One region of the Micromonospora sp. NPDC004551 genome, then DNA from elsewhere that is predicted to be linked to it. Evidence: riboswitches for the same ligand, from Rfam matches in the RefSeq annotation. Region 1 holds a riboswitch; each other region holds the start of a gene.
The links. Region 1 has a riboswitch for cyclic di-AMP ahead of ABZW14_RS02245 (hypothetical protein). Riboswitches for the same ligand answer to the same signal wherever they lie in the genome.
Positions count from the first base shown of each region.

Region 1 (5,808 bases):
GGGCGTACGCGAGGAGCGGTCAGCTCTCGGCCGCCGGCTCCGGGAGCGGCTCGGCGGTGAAGAGGGCGAGCAGGGCGCCCACCTGCTGGTCGGCCTCGGCCGGGTGCCGGAAGTGCCCGCTCGGGTTGACCGTGTACTCGTTGCGCCGCCCCACCCGGGTGCGGCGCAGGTAGCCACCGGCTTCCAGGTCGGCGACGATCGCCTGGGCGGCCCGCTCGGTGACCCCCACCTCGTCGGCCACGTCCCGGAGCCGGGCGGTGGGGTTGCGGGCGATGGCCAGGAGCACGTGCCCGTGGTTGGTGAGGAACGTCCAGTTCCGGCCGCCGCCTCTCGCACCCGGTGTCGTCGCCATGGTGGTCATCGTATGGCCCTCTCGCGTATCCTCCGGTCCTGCCCTCGATCGCCGGGTGCCGCCGGAGCCCCGCGTCAAGGGCGCCGCAACGTATGAAATCCGTATCACGTAAATCTTGACGTACCTTGGACTGCGTGTGACCGTGGGTGCCGAGGCCGCCTCCGCCGCCGGCCGGGCTGACCAGGGCTTTCATGCGCGAGGACGAGGTGAGGACCAGTGCCGCCGATCACTCCCGAACAGGCGCTCGCGGAGCTCTACGCCGGTAACCGCCGGTTCGTCACCGGCGCCCCGCACCATCCGAATCAGGACGCCGGACACCGGGCGGCCGTCGCCGACGGCCAGCACCCGTTCGCGGTGCTCGTGGGCTGCTCCGACTCCCGGCTCGCCGCCGAGATCATCTTCGACCGGGGGCTCGGTGACCTCTTCGTCGTCCGCACCGCCGGCCACACCGCGGGCCCGGAGGTGCTGGGCAGCGTCGAATACGCGGTGACCGTGCTGGGCACCCCTCTCGTGGTGGTGCTCGGCCACGACTCGTGCGGCGCGGTCCAGGCCGCCCGTGAGGCGGTCCGCACCGGCACGTCGCCGTCCGGGCACCTCGGCGCGGTGGTGGACGCCGTCGCGCCGAGCCTGCTCCGGGCCGCCCGGGAGGGCGTCGAGGACCTCGACGGGATCGTCGACATCCACATCGCGCAGACCGTGGAGGCGCTGCTGGCCCGGTCCTCCGTGCTCGCCGGCGAGGTGGCGGCGGGGCGGTGCACGGTGGTCGGCCTGTCGTACCGGCTCAGCGCGGGCGAGGTGCGCACGGTGGCCGAGGCCCCGGCCGGTTCGCCGGCCACCCCGGTGCCCGCCCCGGCCGCACCCGCCGACCCGGCGCTGGCCGGCTGACCCACCCGAGAACGCCGAAGGGCCGGCCCGCGTCGCGGGCCGGCCCTTCGTGTGCGTACGTCGTCAGAGCAGCGACATGTGCACGTGGTCGGTGTGGTTGGAGGGCCCGCTGTAGGACTTCCAGCCGGTGGCCGGGAACCAGATCTGCCGGTTCCAGATCACGTAGTAGATGCCCAGCCGGTCGGCGTTACGGATGAGGAAGGCGGCGACGTTGTTGCCGTACATCCGCTGGTCCTTCGTGCGCCACGGGGAGAAGCCGCTGTTCTGGAGGGACCAGTCGCAGGCCCGGCCCTTGGGGTGCTCCCACGGCCCGCCCGGGCGGTAGCAGCCCACGAAGCGGTTGAAGCCGGCCCGCTTGACCTCCTTGTAGGCGTGGAGCGTGCGGGGGGTGATGCAGCCCGAGGTGGTCGGGTCGTTCTCGCTGCACGACTCCGGCTTCCAGTCGCCGTCGGCCGTCCGGCCGGGACCGATCCGGGCGACCGGCGAGGTGGCGGCGACCAGGCCGCCGGTGAAACCGAGCCCGCCGACCAGCTTCAGCGCCTTCTCCGTCTCGGCCTTCTCGCGGGCCATCGCGTTCTTCTGCTTCTCCTGCTCGCGCACCTCGGCGTCGAGCGCGATCTTGGCCTGCTCGGCGCGGTTCTTCGCCGCGTTGATGGCGGCGAGCTTCTGCGCGTTCAGCAGGTTCAGCTCGTCGAGGGCGGCGACCCGCCGGACGAACGAGTCGGGACTGTTGCTCTCCATGAGCATGGCCATGGCACCCATCCGGCCGGTCCGGTAGGACTGCGCGGCCATCTGGGCCACCTGCGGGCTCAGCGCGTCGAGCTCGCCCTGCGCCGCCTTCACCTCGAGGGCGAGCTGGAGCTGGCGCTTGCGCGACTTGTCGAGCTTCGCCTTGGCCTGGAGGTAGGCCCGGTTGGCGCTGTCGATGGCCTCGGTGATGAGAGGGTCGTCGTCGTCCTCGGAGTGCCCCGAGGGGGTGGGGTTGCTCGGGGCCGCCATCGCCGGGGTCGGCCCGGCCAGCACGGTGAGCGCGGCGAGCACGGCCACCACGGGGGTCAGCCAGCGGCGCAGGGGTGCCGTCACAGTGTTCCCTTCCGTCGGCCGCCGACCGGGTTAGCTGCCGGGTTCGGGACGGAAGTGGCCCCTACCGCTCGCGCGGATTCACCCCATGTACCTGGTTCCCCGGCTCGCCCGCGGGCGATTGGGCGGCGGCACCGCTGGCGCGGGTGCGCGCCTTCGGCGGTGACCGGCAGCGAGGTTACCCGAGACTCCTCTCGGTGTTCTACGTCCGGAAGCCGACCAATAGCGAGAATTCGTCCTCGCAATGCGTGACCAGGATCGCGTTTGAAATCCGCCGTCACGCTGCGGAGTGTCACCATGCGGCCTCCGTGCTCCTGTCGCCGCCCAGCGCCTCCAGCGCCTCGTCCCTGGCCTCCGGCGGCCGCGGGGCCGGGGGCGCCACCGGGCCCGCGGTGGTGCGCCGCCCGGCCGTGGTGACCACGGCCGCCAGTCCGGTGGTCAGCGGTACGGCCGCGATCAGGCCGAGCGTGGCCACCGCGCTGCGGACGATCTCCTGGGCCAGGAACTCGCTCGTGAGGATCTCGCTCACCGGCCGCGAGTCGGCGACGAGCAGGAGCAGCAACGGCAGCGAGGCGCCCGCGTACGCCAGCACGATGGTGTTGACCGTGGACGCGATGTGCGCCCGGCCCACCCGGGTTGCCGCCCGGTAGAGGTGCCGGCGGGAGAGCGTGGGGTTGGCATGGGCCAGCTCGGTGACCGTGGCCGCCTGGGTGACCGTGACGTCGTCCAGCACGCCGAGCGAGCCGATGACGATCCCGGCCAGCAGCAGCCCGTGCAGGTCCACGTCGCGCTGGAGCATCGACAGGGTGGTCGCGTCCTCGCTGCCGAAGCCGGTCAGGTGGGTGGCGGCGGTGGCCAGGGTGCCGAGGACCCCGGTCAGCACCAGGCTGCCGAGCGTGCCGAGCACGGCCACCGAGGTCTGCGCGGTGATCCCGTGGGTCAGGTAGAGCACCACGAACATGATCAGCGCGGCCCCGACGATCGCCATCAGCAGCGGCGGCTGGCCGGCGCCGATGCCGGGCAGCACGAAACCGAGCAGGATGGCGAAGCTCGCCACCAGCCCGCCGAGCGCGGCCAGCCCGCGCCAGCGGCCGAACGCCACGATCGCCACGGCGAACAGCGCCGCCAGCCAGACCAGCGTGCCGCGCCGGTGCTCGGCGATGTTGTAGGTCTTCATCGCCGGATCGGCCGGGTCGGTCAGCTCGACCAGGATCACCTTGTCGCCGACCTCGACGCGGGGCGCGCCGGGGCCGGAGGGCACCGGCGTCTCGACCTGCCGGCCGGCGTCCGGACCCTGCTCGGCGCTGACGGTCACCGTCCCGCACGGGCCGGCGGACCCGCCCTCCGGCGTCTCGGGAGTCGGTGGGCACGGCACGGTCACCACCCGGGTCACCGTGCCGTGGTAGCGGGGCAGTGCCGGCGCGTCCGCAGGGTCCGGGCCCTGTCGGGGCCAGAGCACCAGCGCGGCGACCACGGTGATCAGGAAGAGCGGCACCACCGTCGCGACAAGGATCCGCCGTACGCCCGGCGGGGCGGACGGCGCGGGACGGGTGTGGTCGGCGCCCATGGCGTCTCTCCCAACGATTCGCGACGGGACAGGTCTCACCGGGCCGGTCGGTTCACCGGTCGGCCCGGGTGCCCGCGGAGCGACGCAGGCCGGGGTCGTCGCCCGGAATGGTAGCCAGGCGGGCCGGCGCGCACCGAGGACGCGACCGGCGGCGGTTCCCGGCCGGGGCGCCCGGTCGGTTGGCTACCGTGAGGGTGTGGCGATGCGGACGGCGGTGAGCGGGCGCTGGGCCCGAATCCTGCTGCTGCTCGGCACGCTGGTCGGGTTGACCGCGATGCACACCCTCGGCCACGGCGGGCACGAGCCGGCGGAACGGCCGGTCGCCCACGCCGTCGGGCACACCGGAGGGGCCGCCACCCTCGCGGACTGCACGGGCGACGGCTGCCCGGTGCGCGCGCTGCCGCTGACCCACCCGGGCGGTGACCCGTCCGGGTGGAGCGTCTGCCTGGCCGTGCTGGGCGCGTTCGCCGTCGTGCTGCTGCTCGCCGTGCTGCTAAGGGCCGGGTCGCGGGGCGGCTTCCCGGCGGTCCGTGGCCCGCGCCGGCCCGCCGCCGGTCCCCGGGCCCCGCCGCCCCGGCCCCACGGGCTACGCCTGGCGACGACGTCGGTGCTGCGCAGATAGGACGCCCGACGCGGGGACCGGACCACCGGTTCGCGCGTCCGCCGACCGCTGCGTACGTTCCGACACCCGAAAGGCTCACTCGTGTTCACTCGTACCCTCGCGCGCCCGGCCGCCCTGGCCGGCGCCGCGCTCACGGCCGCGTTCGTCCTGTCCGCCTGCGGTGGCGCGGACCACCCGACCGCCGGCCACGATCCGTCGGCCGCGACCGGCACGCCCGCCGCCGGGGCCTCGGCCTCGTTCGACGCCGCGGACGTGATGTTCGCGCAGATGATGATTCCGCATCACCAGCAGGCCGTGGAGATGTCCGGGCTGGCGGAGACCCGGGCCGGCGACCCGGAGGTGAAGCGGCTGGCCGCGCAGATCAAGGCGGCCCAGGCGCCGGAGATCGCCACCATGACCGGCTGGCTCGCCGCCTGGGGCCGGCCGGTGCCCTCGGCGAGCGCCGGGCACGGCATGCCGGGGATGGATCACGGCATGCCCGGGATGATGTCCGGGGCCGACCTGGCGAAGCTGGCCGCGGCGTCGGGCACCGACTTCGACCGGCAGTTCCTGACCATGATGATCGCCCACCACGAGGGCGCCATCACCATGGCGGAGGAGGAGATCGCCCGCGGCGTCCACCCGGACGCCACGGCCCTCGCCCGGCAGATCGTCACCACCCAGCAGGGCGAGATCGACGCCATGCGGAAGCTGCTCGACCGGCTCTGAGCCGGTGACGGTGCGGGTGCCCGGCCGCTCGCGGCGGGGCACCCGCACCGGTCAGGCCAGGCCGGCGCGACGGCGGCGGTACTCCTCGTCGTCGATCTCGCCGTGGGCGTACCGCTCGTCGAGGATGCGACGGGCCGAGGACGGCAGGGCACCCGCGGCCGGCCCGGTGAGCCGGATCACCAGCCAGACGAGTCCCACCAGCACCAGCAGCCCCAGCAGGGACCAGGCCCACATCCAGCCCATCATCGGGCCGTTCCACATCATCCGGCCGCCCTCCGATCCGGTGTCCCGAGGGTCGGCCGGTCCGGTGCCGCTCGTCGGCGCCGGTCCCGGTCGCCACCTCGAACGTACGGCGGAGGTGGGCCCGGCGGCCGGGCCGATGGACCCGAGCTGCGGGGCCGGACGTCCTGGTCAGCCGCGCTTCATCAGGCGGCCGACGGCGGCCATCATCTCGGAGGCCATCTCGTCGGCGCGGCCCTCGGCGGCGCCCTCGTGCATGCAGTGCCGGGCGTGCCCGTCGAGCAGGCCGAGGCCGACCTTGTCCAGTGCGGCCTGAATGGCGGAGATCTGGGTCAGCACGTCGATGCAGTAGCG
Region 1 covers NZ_JBEXLM010000001.1:448,936-454,743, forward strand. Annotated here, with positions in the region: gene ABZW14_RS02235 (helix-turn-helix domain-containing protein) at 20-361, opposite strand; gene ABZW14_RS02240 (carbonic anhydrase) at 569-1,237, shown strand; gene ABZW14_RS02245 (hypothetical protein) at 1,301-2,320, opposite strand; cyclic di-AMP (ydaO/yuaA leader) riboswitch at 2,324-2,455, opposite strand; gene ABZW14_RS02250 (YibE/F family protein) at 2,610-3,884, opposite strand; gene ABZW14_RS02255 (hypothetical protein) at 4,081-4,506, shown strand; gene ABZW14_RS02260 (DUF305 domain-containing protein) at 4,588-5,214, shown strand; gene ABZW14_RS02265 (SHOCT domain-containing protein) at 5,266-5,478, opposite strand; gene ABZW14_RS02270 (metal-sensitive transcriptional regulator) at 5,626-5,808, opposite strand, start outside.

Region 2 (5,808 bases), on a different contig from region 1:
AACAGCATGGACGGCGTGGTCGCGCTGAGCGAGTCGCTGCCGGGTGGCACCGCCACCAACTACAACCAGGGCGACACCGGCACGCACGAGATCGGCCACTGGCTGAACCTCTACCACACCTTCCAGGGTGGCTGCTCGGGCTCGGGTGACAGCGTCTCCGACACCCCGGCCGAGGCCTCGCCGGCCTTCGAGTGCCCGACCGGTCGCGACACCTGCACCACGGCCGGCCTGGACCCGATCACCAACTTCATGGACTACACCTACGACTCGTGCATGTACCAGTTCACCCCTGGTCAGGCGAGCCGCATGCTGACCGCGTGGAACGCCTACCGCGCGGCCTGAACGCCCCGCACCACAACACCGGTGCCGGTTCCGTCCTCGGACGGGGCCGGCACCGGTGTTTTCGCGGTCAGGCCGCCGGGCGGCGGGTGTCGAAGCCGTGCCGGCCCCGCCGGCCTTCGGGCGCGAGCGGGTCACGCCGGGCGGGCGCGGCGGCTCCCGAGTCGAGCCAGACGCGCACCTCCGGCCGACCGGCGCCGGGGCGGGCCACCTGGTCACGGCGGGTCAGCATCGCCACGTCGACCGTGAACTCGAACAGCCGCCAGTCGCCCTGCGGCGCGGCCCGGCCGATGCGGGCCACCCGGGCGACCGTCGCCGGGTCGGTCACCGGGCGGGCCCGGCCGGCCACATAGGCCTCGTCGTCGCGCTCCTCCGGCGGGAAGGAGTGCAGCGCGTAGCGGCCGTCGCGTTCGAGGTCGCGGCGCTTGGGCGAGTCGATGACGAAGCACCAGAGCCCGTCGTCGGTGATGACCGGGGAGACCGGGTGCACTCGCGGGCCGCCGTCGGCGCGGACCGTGGCGAGGTAGCCGAAACCCGGCCCGTACTGCTGCAACAGGAGGCGGATCTCGTCGGCGAGGCGGGGCTCGTCGGCGGCGAATTCGGACCAGGATGCCATGCGGACATTCTATCGAACACGTGTACGAAGATGTAGTCCGACACGCAGGTCACCCGTACCGGTCGCTATGGTGTTCCGATGCTGCTCTCCGACCGCGACCTGGTCTCCGAGATCAAGGCGGGCACGCTCGCGCTGGAGCCCTTCGAGCCCACGCTGGTGCAGCCGTCCAGCATCGACGTCCGCCTGGACCGGCTGTTCCGGGTCTTCAACAACCATCTCTACACGCACATCGACCCGTCCGTGCAGCAGGACGACCTCACCTCGATGGTGGAGGTGCCCGAGGGCCAGCCGTTCGTGCTGCACCCGGGCGAGTTCGTGCTCGCCTCCACGCTGGAGGTGATCTCGCTGGGCGACCAGCTCGCCGGCCGCTTGGAGGGCAAGTCCAGCCTGGGCCGCCTCGGTCTGCTCACCCACTCGACCGCCGGTTTCATCGACCCGGGCTTCTCCGGGCACGTCACGCTGGAGCTGTCCAACGTGGCCAACCTGCCGATCACACTCTGGCCGGGCATGAAGATCGGCCAGCTCTGCATCTTCCGGCTCTCCTCGCCGGCCGAGCACCCGTACGGCTCGGCCGTCTACGGCTCCCGCTACCAGGGCCAGCGCGGGCCCACCCCGAGCCGGTCCTGGCAGAACTGGCGCACCTGGCCGACGCGCTGACCGACCCGCACCTGAGTGACGGCACCGGGGCCCCCGCCACGCGGGGACCCCGGCCCGCACATCAGCCCGGGCGGCCGTAGCTGTTGATCTGGCCGTCGTCGACGCGCTTCATCGTGATCGGCTTGCCGGACTGGGAGGCGTGCACCACCCAGCCGTCGCCGACGTACATGGCGACGTGGTGCAGGTCGCTGTAGTAGAAGACGAGGTCGCCGGCGCGCAGCTCGCTCCGGCTCACCCGCCTGGTCACGTCGTGCTGCTGCCGCGCGTTGTGCGGCAGCGAGACGCCGGCCTTCGCCCAGGCCGCCATGGTGAGGCCCGAGCAGTCGTAGTGGTCCGGCCCGGCGGCGCCCCAGACATAGATCTTGCCGATCTGGGCGCAGGCGAACTTGACCGCGATGCCGGCCGGGCCACCGGGGTAGCCGGCGGGGCAGGGCGCCGGGCGCAGGGGCCCGCCGCCACCGTTGCCGTAGACCTTGAGGCGCAGCTTCTGCAGCTTGGCGATCTCGGCGTCGATCTGCTTCTTCTTGGCCGCGAGCTGGGCCTCGGTGCGCGCCAGCCCGGTGATCATTTCGTCGAGTGGCCGCTTCTTGGCGGCCAGTTCGTCGCGCAGCTCGGCAACGGCGTGGACCTGCTCCTGCTGGCGGTGCGCGAAGCGGTCGAGCAGTTGGAGGCCGTCCACGAGGTCGCTCGGTGACCGGCTGCCGAGCAGCGCGTTGACGGTGGAGAGGTTGTTGTCGCCCTTGTACGCGTCGGCGGCGAGCCCGCCCACCTGACCGAGGGCGGCGTCGACCCGCGCCTCGAGCGGGGCGATCTGCCGGGCGAGCGCGGCGGCCTGCTTCCGCTTGGCGGCGAGCTGCTCGCGGGTGGCGTTGACCTGTTCGATGATCGGTTCGAGCTTGTTCCAGTCCTGGTCGATCTGGCGCTCGATCTCGGCGACCGACGGGTCGGCGTGTGCCGCCGTGGCGCCGCCGGTCAGGACGACGGCGGTGCCGACCAGGGCGGCCAGGGCGGTGGTGAAGCGGGACCAGCGGGAACGCGGCGCAGCCGTCGAGCGGTCGACCGACCGGCCCGACGGTGGCCGCGGGGCATGGCGTGCCACCGGGCTTCCGTACTCCTTCTTCCTGGCCGCCTACCGAGTTAGCTGACGGGTTCGGGCGGGAAGGGAGCCGCCCTACCGCAGTGGCTGCGGATTCACCCCAGGTACCTGGGTCCCCGGCTCGCCCGGAGGCGACTCGGCGGTGTCGGACCGTCACCACCCGGGCTGGACGGTGAAGCTGGCGGTCGACGATTGACCAGAGTAGAGAGCGTCGTTATCGTTCCGCAACCCAACAGGCCGTGACACTCCGTACGTGAAGGTTTTCTTCACACGAGATTACTTTGTGGAAAGGTATTGACCCGGAGGGTGTGCGGGGTGAGGGTGGGGATCGCAGTGACCCCCATCCCTGTCTGGAGGTTCGATGCACCTCTCACCCCCACCGTCGGGCAGACGGATGCTGCTGGCAGCCGCCGTCGCGGCTGCCACCGCACTGGTGGCGACCGGACCGGTCGCCGCCGAACCGCTCACCCAACCCGCCGGCGACCGCCAGGACCAGTACGCCGCCGCAGCAGCGGAGTACGGCGTGCCGCAGAGCGTCCTGCTCAGCGTCTCGTACCTGGAGTCGCGCTGGGACACCCACACGGGTCAGCCGAGCACCAGCGGCGGCTACGGCCCGATGCACCTCACCGACGCCCAGCACGTCCTCGCGACCCCGGCCAGCGGCCACGTCGACGAGGGCGAGGACCCGAGGGGCGACGACTCCCGCCCGCTCACCCTCGACCCGGCCATCGCGGCCGCACCGGCGGAGGACGTGCTGCCGCAGGCGTCCCTGCAGACGCTCGACGCCGCCGCGGCACTCACCGGCCTCGCCGAGGAGACGCTGCGGACCGACGCGGCCGCGAACATCCGGGGCGGGGCGGCGCTGCTCGCCTCGTACCAGAAGGAACTGGGTGCGCCGGTCGGCGCCGGCACCGACCCGGCGGCCTGGTACAGCGCGGTGGCCCGGTACTCCGGCGCGGACACCGAGGACGCGGCGGCGGCCTTCGCCGACGAGGTCTACGACCAGCTCGGCCTGGGCGCGGCCCGCACCACCGACGACGGCCAGCGGGTGACCCTGGCCGCCACCACGGTGACGCCGGACCAGTCCGGGCTGCACAAGCTGGGCCTCCGCCGCGCCGAGCGGCCGGACGGCCTGGAGTGCCCGGTCCGCCTCGCCTGCGAGTGGATCCCGGCCCCGTACCAGAAGTACGGCCCGGGAGCCGGCGACTACGGCAACCACGACCTCGGCAACCGGCCGGCCCAGCAGAAGATCGAGTACATCGTCATCCACGACACCGAGGGCTACTTCGGCCCGAGCGTGAACCTGGTGAAGGACCCGACCTACCTGGGCTGGCACTACACGCTGCGCTCGGTGGACGGGTACGTGGCCCAGCACATCAAGGCCAAGGACGTGGGCTGGCACGCGGGCAACTGGTACGTCAACGCCAAGTCCATCGGCCTGGAGCACGAGGGCTTCGCCGGCCACGGCACCTGGTACACCGAGGCGATGTACCGGACCTCGGCCAAGCTGGTCCGGCACCTGGCGCTGAAGTTCCAGATCCCGCTGGACCGGCAGCACATCATCGGCCACGACAACGTGCCCGGCACCACCGCCGGCACCGTGGCCGGCATGCACTGGGACCCGGGCCCCTACTGGGACTGGTCGCACTACTTCGATCTCATGAAGGCGCCGTTCCACTCCACCGGCACGCCGCACACCGGCCTGGTCACGATCGACCCGGACTTCGCCACCAACCAGCCGGCCTTCACCGGCTGCAACCAGCAGCCGCCGGGTGTGCCGAAGCCGACGCCGCCGGCCGCGCCGTGCCCGCTGCGCGGCTCCTCGGCGGTGATCCTGCGGACCGCGCCGAGCGCCACCGCCCCGCTGGTCAACGACCTCGGTCTGCGACCGAACGGCACGCCGGACACCATGTACATCTCCGACCACGGCGCGCGCGCCTCGGCCGGCCAGACGTACGCCCTCGCGGACATCCAGGGCGACTGGACCGCCATCTGGTACCTCAACCAGAAGGCGTGGTTCTACAACCCGGCCTCCGCACCGACGGCCAAGTGGGCGAACGGCTTCGTGGTGACCCCCAAGCCCGGGAAGACCACCATCCGGGTGTACGGGCGCGCCTACCCCGAGCAGGCGGCCTACCCGGCCGGGGTGCCGTACCAGACCATCTCTCCGCTGCAGTACTCCCTCTCGGCGGGCCAGCGGTACGTGGTCGGCGGGGTCCTGCCGGGCGAGTACTACCGGGCCGTCACCTTCGACGGCTCCGCACCGGGTGACTGGACGGTCATCCGCGGCGAGAACCGGTACGTGCAGATCCAGTTCGGGCACCGCGTGATGTTCGTGAACCTCGACGACGTCGACATCCAGCCCGCCTCGGTCGGCGCACCCGCCTGACCGACCTGATGACGAAGGCCCCCGGTCCGCAGGGACCGGGGGCCTTCGTGCAGCTGTGGATCAGTAGGGGCGGCGGTAGCCGGCGACGGGCATGTAGGAGACCTTGCTGACCTGGACCGGTTTGCCGGTCCGCGGCGCGTGCACCATCAGCCCGTTGCCGAGGTAGAGCCCCACATGGTGCAGGTCGCTGTAGAAGAAGACCAGGTCGCCCGGTCTGGCGTCGCTCGACGCGATCTTCCGGCCCTCGTTCCACTGCGCGCCGGTGAAGTGGGTGAGCGAGATGCCCGCCGCCTTGTAGGCGTACTGGGTGAGGCCGGAGCAGTCGAACGAGTTCGGGCCGGTGGCGCCCCAGACGTACGGGTCACCGACCTGGAGGCAGGCCGTCTTGATCGCGGTCCGCGCGGCGCTGCTCACGACGCCGTCGATGGCCGGGCAGCCCTCCGGACGGATCGAGGTCACCGGCAGCATCGCGGTCAGCCGCTTGATCTCGGCGTTGATCTGCTTCTTCTTCGTCTCCAGGTCCGTCTTCTGCTTCAGCTCGGTCGTGATCAGCGCGTCCAGCTTCTGCTTCTGCCGGTTGTACTTGTCGCGCACCGCGAGCACCCCGGCGACCTGCCGGCGCTGTTCGTCAGCGAGCCGGTCGAGGATGACCAACTGCTCGGCGAGCGTGCCAGGCTTGCTGCTCACCAGCAGGGCGCCGAGGTCCTGGGA
Region 2 covers NZ_JBEXLM010000048.1:7,004-12,811, forward strand. Annotated here, with positions in the region: gene ABZW14_RS32380 (zinc metalloprotease) at 1-342, shown strand, start outside; gene ABZW14_RS32385 (pyridoxamine 5'-phosphate oxidase family protein) at 410-955, opposite strand; gene dcd (dCTP deaminase) at 1,034-1,612, shown strand; gene ABZW14_RS32395 (NlpC/P60 family protein) at 1,674-2,711, opposite strand; cyclic di-AMP (ydaO/yuaA leader) riboswitch at 2,725-2,860, opposite strand; gene ABZW14_RS32400 (peptidoglycan recognition family protein) at 3,103-5,097, shown strand; gene ABZW14_RS32405 (NlpC/P60 family protein) at 5,158-5,808, opposite strand, start outside.
Region 2: it holds a riboswitch for cyclic di-AMP, as region 1 does, so the genes downstream of both, ABZW14_RS32395 (NlpC/P60 family protein) here and ABZW14_RS02245 (hypothetical protein) in region 1, are expected to answer to the same signal.

Region 3 (5,808 bases), on a different contig from region 1:
CCACCAGCCCGAGTTCGTGCTCTACTTCTCCGCCCCGCCCGGCTCCGAGTACCAGGTCACCATGTGGCTGCCCTACCTGGAACGGATCGGCCGGCCGTTCCTGGTGCTGCTGCGCGAGCCCGAGTTCCTGCCCGCCGTGGCCGCCGCGACCCGCGCCCCGGTGGTCTTCTGCCCCACGCTGAAGACCATGGACGAGGCGCTGGTGCCGAGCCTGCGGGCGGCCTTCTACGTGAACCACGGGGCGAAGAACAGCCACTGCATCCGCTTCTCGCAGCTCACCCACGTGCAGCTGCACCATGGCGACAGCGACAAGGCGCCCAGCGCCAACCCGGTCTCAGCGATCTTCGACAAGATCTTCGTGGCCGGACCGGCCGCCATCGAACGGTACGCCCGGGCCGGCGTGGAGATCCCCGCCGAGAAGTTCGTCGTGGTCGGCCGCCCCCAGGTGGAGGCCATCGAGGTACGCCGGGAGCCCGTCACCGGCCCGGCCCACCCGACCGTGCTCTACACCCCCACCTGGACGGGCCACCACGCCGACGCCGACTACTGCTCGCTGCCGGTGGCCGAGACGGTGATCCGCCGGCTGCTCGACCGGGGTGCGACGGTGATCCTGCGGGCGCACCCTTACACCACGCAGAACCCGGCCTCGGCGCGGCAGCTCGCGCGCCTCACCGAGCTGCTCGCCGCCGACCGGGCCCGGACCGGCCGGGCCCACCTGTGGGGCGCGGCGGCCGGCCGCGAGCTGACCCTCACCGAGTGCGTCAACCGCGCCGACGCGCTGGTCTCGGACGTCTCCGGGGTGATCTCCGACTGGCTCTACTCGGGCAAGCCGTACGCGGTCACCGACATGGGCGTCGACGGTGCGCACTTCGTCGAGCGGTTCCCGCTGGCCGGCTCCGGCTACGTGCTGCGCCGGGACATGTCCAACGTGGACGAGGTGCTGACCGAGCTGCTGGAGACCGACCCGAAGGCGGCGGCCCGCTGGGCCACCCGATCCCGCTACCTGGGCGACTTCCCCGCCGAGTCGTACGCCGAGGTCTTCCTCGACGCCGCCCGCCGGGAACTCGCGCCGGAGCGGACCGTGCCCGCGCCGCGGGACGACGCGCCGCTGCCCTCCCCCACCGCCTGACGGGCGGTCAGAGGTAGTCGTCGAGGAGGGCGAGCACCGCCGCCGGGTCCTCGACGTGCGCGTTGTGGCCGAGGCCGGGCAGGGTCGCCACGGGAACGCCCAGCTCCTTGAGCTGCGCGTCGCTGACCATCGGGTCCTGCTCACCGCGGGCCAGCAGCACCGGGACGTCGGTGGCGGCGAGCAGCGCGGGCAGCCGCGGCTCCCCCACCGCGAACGCGGCCGGGTCCATGGCCAGGCGCCAGCGGCCGTCCTCACGGCGCAACCCCGCCTCCACGACCGGATGGTCGGGGGCGAACAGCCCGGCCAGCCCGGAGACCCGCAGGTAGCGGCGGGCCGCCTCGTCCCGGGTGGCGAACCAGGTCACCGGACGGTCGGCCAGCTCGCGGGCCTTCGCCAGCTCGGCCGGGGACCAGACGGCCTTGATGCCGAGCCCGACCACCGCGTCGACGGGCAGGCGCCGCGACCGCGCGGCCAGCGCCAGCGCCACCACCCCGCCGAGCGAGTGGCCGAGCAGCACGAGCCGGTCGCGGGGGCCGAGCCGGTCGGCCACCGGGCCGAGGCCCTCGACGACCCGCCGGGCCAGGGCCTCGAAGGAGTAGCCGGGCAGCGGGGGCGACCAGCCGTGACCGGCCAGGTCGGGGGCGAGCCAGCGCCCCGCCCAGGAGCGCTCCAGCAGCGGCGCCCAGGGCAGCCACACCTCACCGGTGGCGCCCATGCCGTGCAGCAGCAGCAGATGGCGGGTACCCGTCTCGTCGCCCATACGGCGCAGTGTGCCACCGGACGGACACCGGGCGCGAGAGCGGACACCGGCGCGGACGACGTCGGGCACCGGCTCGGTGGAGCCGGTGCCCGACGGTAGGTGCGATCAGGCGGAGTAGCCGCGGGTGGCGGCCCAGTTCGCCAGGTCGATGGTGCTGATCCAGTACGCGGGCAGCGCCGCGTTCGCCGAGTCGGCGATCCGGACGGTGCGGCCGTCGTCCTTGTAGCCGACCACGGCGATGTAGTGGCCGCCCGGGAACGAGTGCCAGCCACCGTCGGTGTCGGTGGCGTCGCCGGCGATGTTGACCACCACGCCCCGGCCGTCGGTGATCGCCTTGACCACGTCCGCCTGGAGCTGGTCCATCTCCGCCGGGCTCGCCGAGCCGTCGAACATGTGGGTCCGGTACGGGCTGCCCTTGACCATCTGGTTCAGACCCCGGGTGGTGTCCTCGGCGGAGTTGGTGCCGTTCTCGCCGGCGTTCAGCGGGGCGATCATCGCGTCCTGGGTGGTCTCGACGCCGCTCGCGCTGAGCGCGTTGCGCACCGCGGCCGGGCCGCAGTTCCAGTAGGCGGTCTGCGCCTCGTAGGTGTAGTCGAGCACCTTGGTCGATGGCGGCTTCGGCTTGGCCTTCCGGGTGGTGTCCGGGTCGGTGGTGGCCTTGGCCGCGGCCTTCGCGGCCGACGGCGACGCGCTCGGGGAGACGGACGGCGAGGGGGCGGCGGCCCGGGCCTCACCGCGGGTCGCGACCTCGCCGAGCCGGGAGCCCAGCTCGGCCACCGCGGCGGTGTTCTCCTGGCGGACCGGGGCGTCGTCGGTGGCGGCGAGGGCGGCACTGGTGCCGCCGGCCAGGACGAGCGCCGCGGCCGAGCCGGCGATGATCTGGTACGGACGTTCGGTCACGATGCGGCGCAACTGACGCTTCAGGTGGTGCTTCACGGGTTCCTCCACGGAGCGTGCGGCACACACCGGCCCCACGCGCGGAGGAACTCACGCGCGCTGGCGGGGCGGGTCGCCGCGGAAGGGGATCGCCCGGGGGGCCGGGCGGTCGGGACGGTTGCCGGATCCGGTCGCCGTCAGGCGAGCGCCGGCACCACGATGCCGCGGAGGCGGGGGGACGAGCGGGGGCTGGTGAGCACGAGGAATGGCACTCCTTCCATGACCGCCGACCGGGTTAGCTGACGGATTCGGGCGGGAAGTTCGCCCTACCCCGGGCCGTGGCCCGCGGATTCACCCCGGTGTTGCTGTGGGTCCCCGGTTCGTGAGAGCACGATTAGGCGGGTCGGCGCGGCGTCGCCACTTGCGATCGGAAACCGCTCCGGACGCGCCGACACTACCGGTGGGTATGCCGCCTGCCAAGCGCTCTCACCTGCTTAAACCTCGTGCACCACTACGGATATCGGAACAGTCGGTCACTGACTTCACTCAATGGGACGAGCAGTTACGGCGGCACGGTCCGGCGAAAAGCGGACATCCGGTGGCGGCCCACCCGGAATTGCGGGGGTCGATCGCACCGCCTGCCCCCGATGACCGTTTCCGGGGTCCGGGTGACCGGGCTCACCGATTTCGGATAACGATTCGGCCGATTCCCGCCCGCGAGCCGGGAGTCGACCCGGGTTCAGCCGGCGCGGGCCGGGCGCCAGCGTGCACCGGCCACGGCGGTGGCGGTGACCGGCGTGCGCGCCGCCGTGCCGTCGTTCGCAGGGGTGCGGCGGAGGGCGCCGGTGGCCGCGTACGCCTCGGAGGCCAGGGTGCGGGCCGCCTCGGCGGCCAGCTCGGCGTCCCGCCACGCCCGCCGCTCCCGCTCGGCGGCCGCCGTCCAACCGGCCCGGCGGCCCTCACGTACCGCCCGGGCCAGGACGATCTCCTGCTCGGCCGGGTGCCGGCGCGGGTCCCACCCGTTGCGGTGGGCCAGGACGTCGGCGAGCTGGCGGGCGCTCAGGTCGCCCCGCCAGTGGGCCGTCATGGCGGTGTGGTGCAGCCAGCGCTCCCGGGCCGCGTACTCGGCGGGGGTGCGCGGGGTGTGCGGGGCGGGCAGGGCGGCGGCGCCGGCGAGCCGGCGGGCGGCCGTGTCGGCCTCGTCGTACGCCCGCCAGGCCCGGTCGGCCTCGTCGTGGGCGGCGAGCCACTGCTCCCGGCGCCGCCGGGCGGTCTGCCGGGCCCCGGCGGCGGCCACCGCCACCTCGTCGGCGTAGCGGCGCAGGTCGGCCCGGCGGGCGGCCTCGTCGGCGGCCGGGTCGGGGGCCGGCTCGGGTGCCCCGTCCCGCTCGGGGCGGGCGACCAGCACGGCGAGCACGCCGAGGGCGAGCAGGAGCAGGGCCGACCAGATCGCGGCGGCCTCGGGAACCTCGGTCAGGAAGCGGTAGAGAACGGTCTGCGGCATGGCGCACCTCACGGGAGAGATCGTGGTGGAGAGGTGTCCGCACGGCCCGTGGGAGCGGCGGGCGCAGCGGCGACGCGTCCCGCCGGGCCGCTCACGGGCGGGTGCGGGGGTGAGGTTCGGTGCGTGGGGAGGGCGAGGGGGTCAGCGGGCGGGCGGTGCCCGGGAGCCGACGGTTGCGGGAACCAGCCCCGCCAGGACGAGAGGCCGTCCGGCCGCGCCGGTGCCGGACACGGCCCGGTCCGCCTCCCGGGTGACGGCTATGAACACCGCCACCGGCCCGGGCTCGCCGGCCGACCGGGCCGGCCCGTCGGCGGCGTCGTCCCGCAGGGCCGGGGCAACGGCCCCGCCCCGGAGGGCCGCCCCGCGCACCGCGTCGGCGGCGCGCCCGTCCGCTCCGGCCGGGAGGTGCTGACCGGCGTCGGCCCGGAGGGCCGGACCCTCGACGGAGGCCACCACGGCGGGCGCCGCCGGCGGGGCCGCGGCCCCGCCGAGCGGCAGGGTCGCCGCGCCGAACGAGCAGGCGACCAGCACGGCCAGGGTGGCCAGCGTCCGGGCGGTCCAGCGCGCCACCCACCACACGGGACAGGTGAGCGCGATCGGCAGCACGGGTACAAACTAGCGCCGCTGCCGCCACACCGCACCGGTCGCCGGGCGTGTCGCGCCACCCGGAAACGCGGCACCGACCAGGGTGGACGGTCGGCGGACGCGGCGAAGCCGGGAGGCGGGTGCGCGGCTCAGCCGGGGTCGCGCCGGCCGGCGTACTCGACGGGTCTGGCAGCCGTTTCCGGGGCCGCGCGGGGGGCGGGGACGGAGGGCGCCGGTGCTGCGGTGGCCGGCGCCGGACGGGCCCGGCGCGCCGGGCCGAGGCGGCGCATCAGGGGCATCTCCACCCAGCGGTGCAGCGCCGCGGCGAGCAGGAGGTTGAGCAGCAGGAAGACGAGCACCACGAGCGGCCCCCACCACCCGGGCAGGCCGGTCCCCCAGTCACCGGTGAGCCGCAGCAGCGTCTTCATGACGAGCACGTGGACCAGGTAGAAGGCGAAGGAGACCTCACCGAGCCAGACCATCGGGCGGGACCGCCACGGCGTGCGCCGGCCCCGCACGTCGGCGTCCGCCGCCGCGGCGATGACCAGCAGGTACGCCGCCGCGAGCAACGCCGCCCAGAACTCGGCGCGGATCCACAGCGCGGCGACGACCCAGGTGGCGACGAAGAGCAGGCTGGCCACGGTCAGGTTCGGCCCCCGCCAGCGGCCCCGGCGCAGCAGCTCGGCCGCGGCCACGCCCATCCAGAACTCGGCGGAGCGGGTGACCGGGAAGATCTGGGTGAACCACCAGCGGCTCTCCTCGGGCACCAGGAGCTGGGCGGGCCAGAGTGCCAGGATGAACAGCGGCACGGCGACCACCACGGCCCACAGCGCTCCGGTGCGGGCCCGCCGCAGCCACGGGAGCACCAGCGGCAGGCACAGGTAGAAGGCCAGCTCGCAGGAGAGCGACCAGCTCACGTTGTTGACGCTGTAGAAGTAGCCGTCGAGCGGGATC
Region 3 covers NZ_JBEXLM010000014.1:155,450-161,257, forward strand. Annotated here, with positions in the region: gene ABZW14_RS18605 (CDP-glycerol glycerophosphotransferase family protein) at 1-1,129, shown strand, start outside; gene ABZW14_RS18610 (alpha/beta fold hydrolase) at 1,137-1,889, opposite strand; gene ABZW14_RS18615 (C39 family peptidase) at 1,995-2,837, opposite strand; cyclic di-AMP (ydaO/yuaA leader) riboswitch at 3,035-3,176, opposite strand; gene ABZW14_RS18620 (hypothetical protein) at 3,505-4,269, opposite strand; gene ABZW14_RS18625 (hypothetical protein) at 4,411-4,875, opposite strand; gene ABZW14_RS18630 (acyltransferase) at 5,004-5,808, opposite strand, start outside.
Region 3: it holds a riboswitch for cyclic di-AMP, as region 1 does, so the genes downstream of both, ABZW14_RS18615 (C39 family peptidase) here and ABZW14_RS02245 (hypothetical protein) in region 1, are expected to answer to the same signal.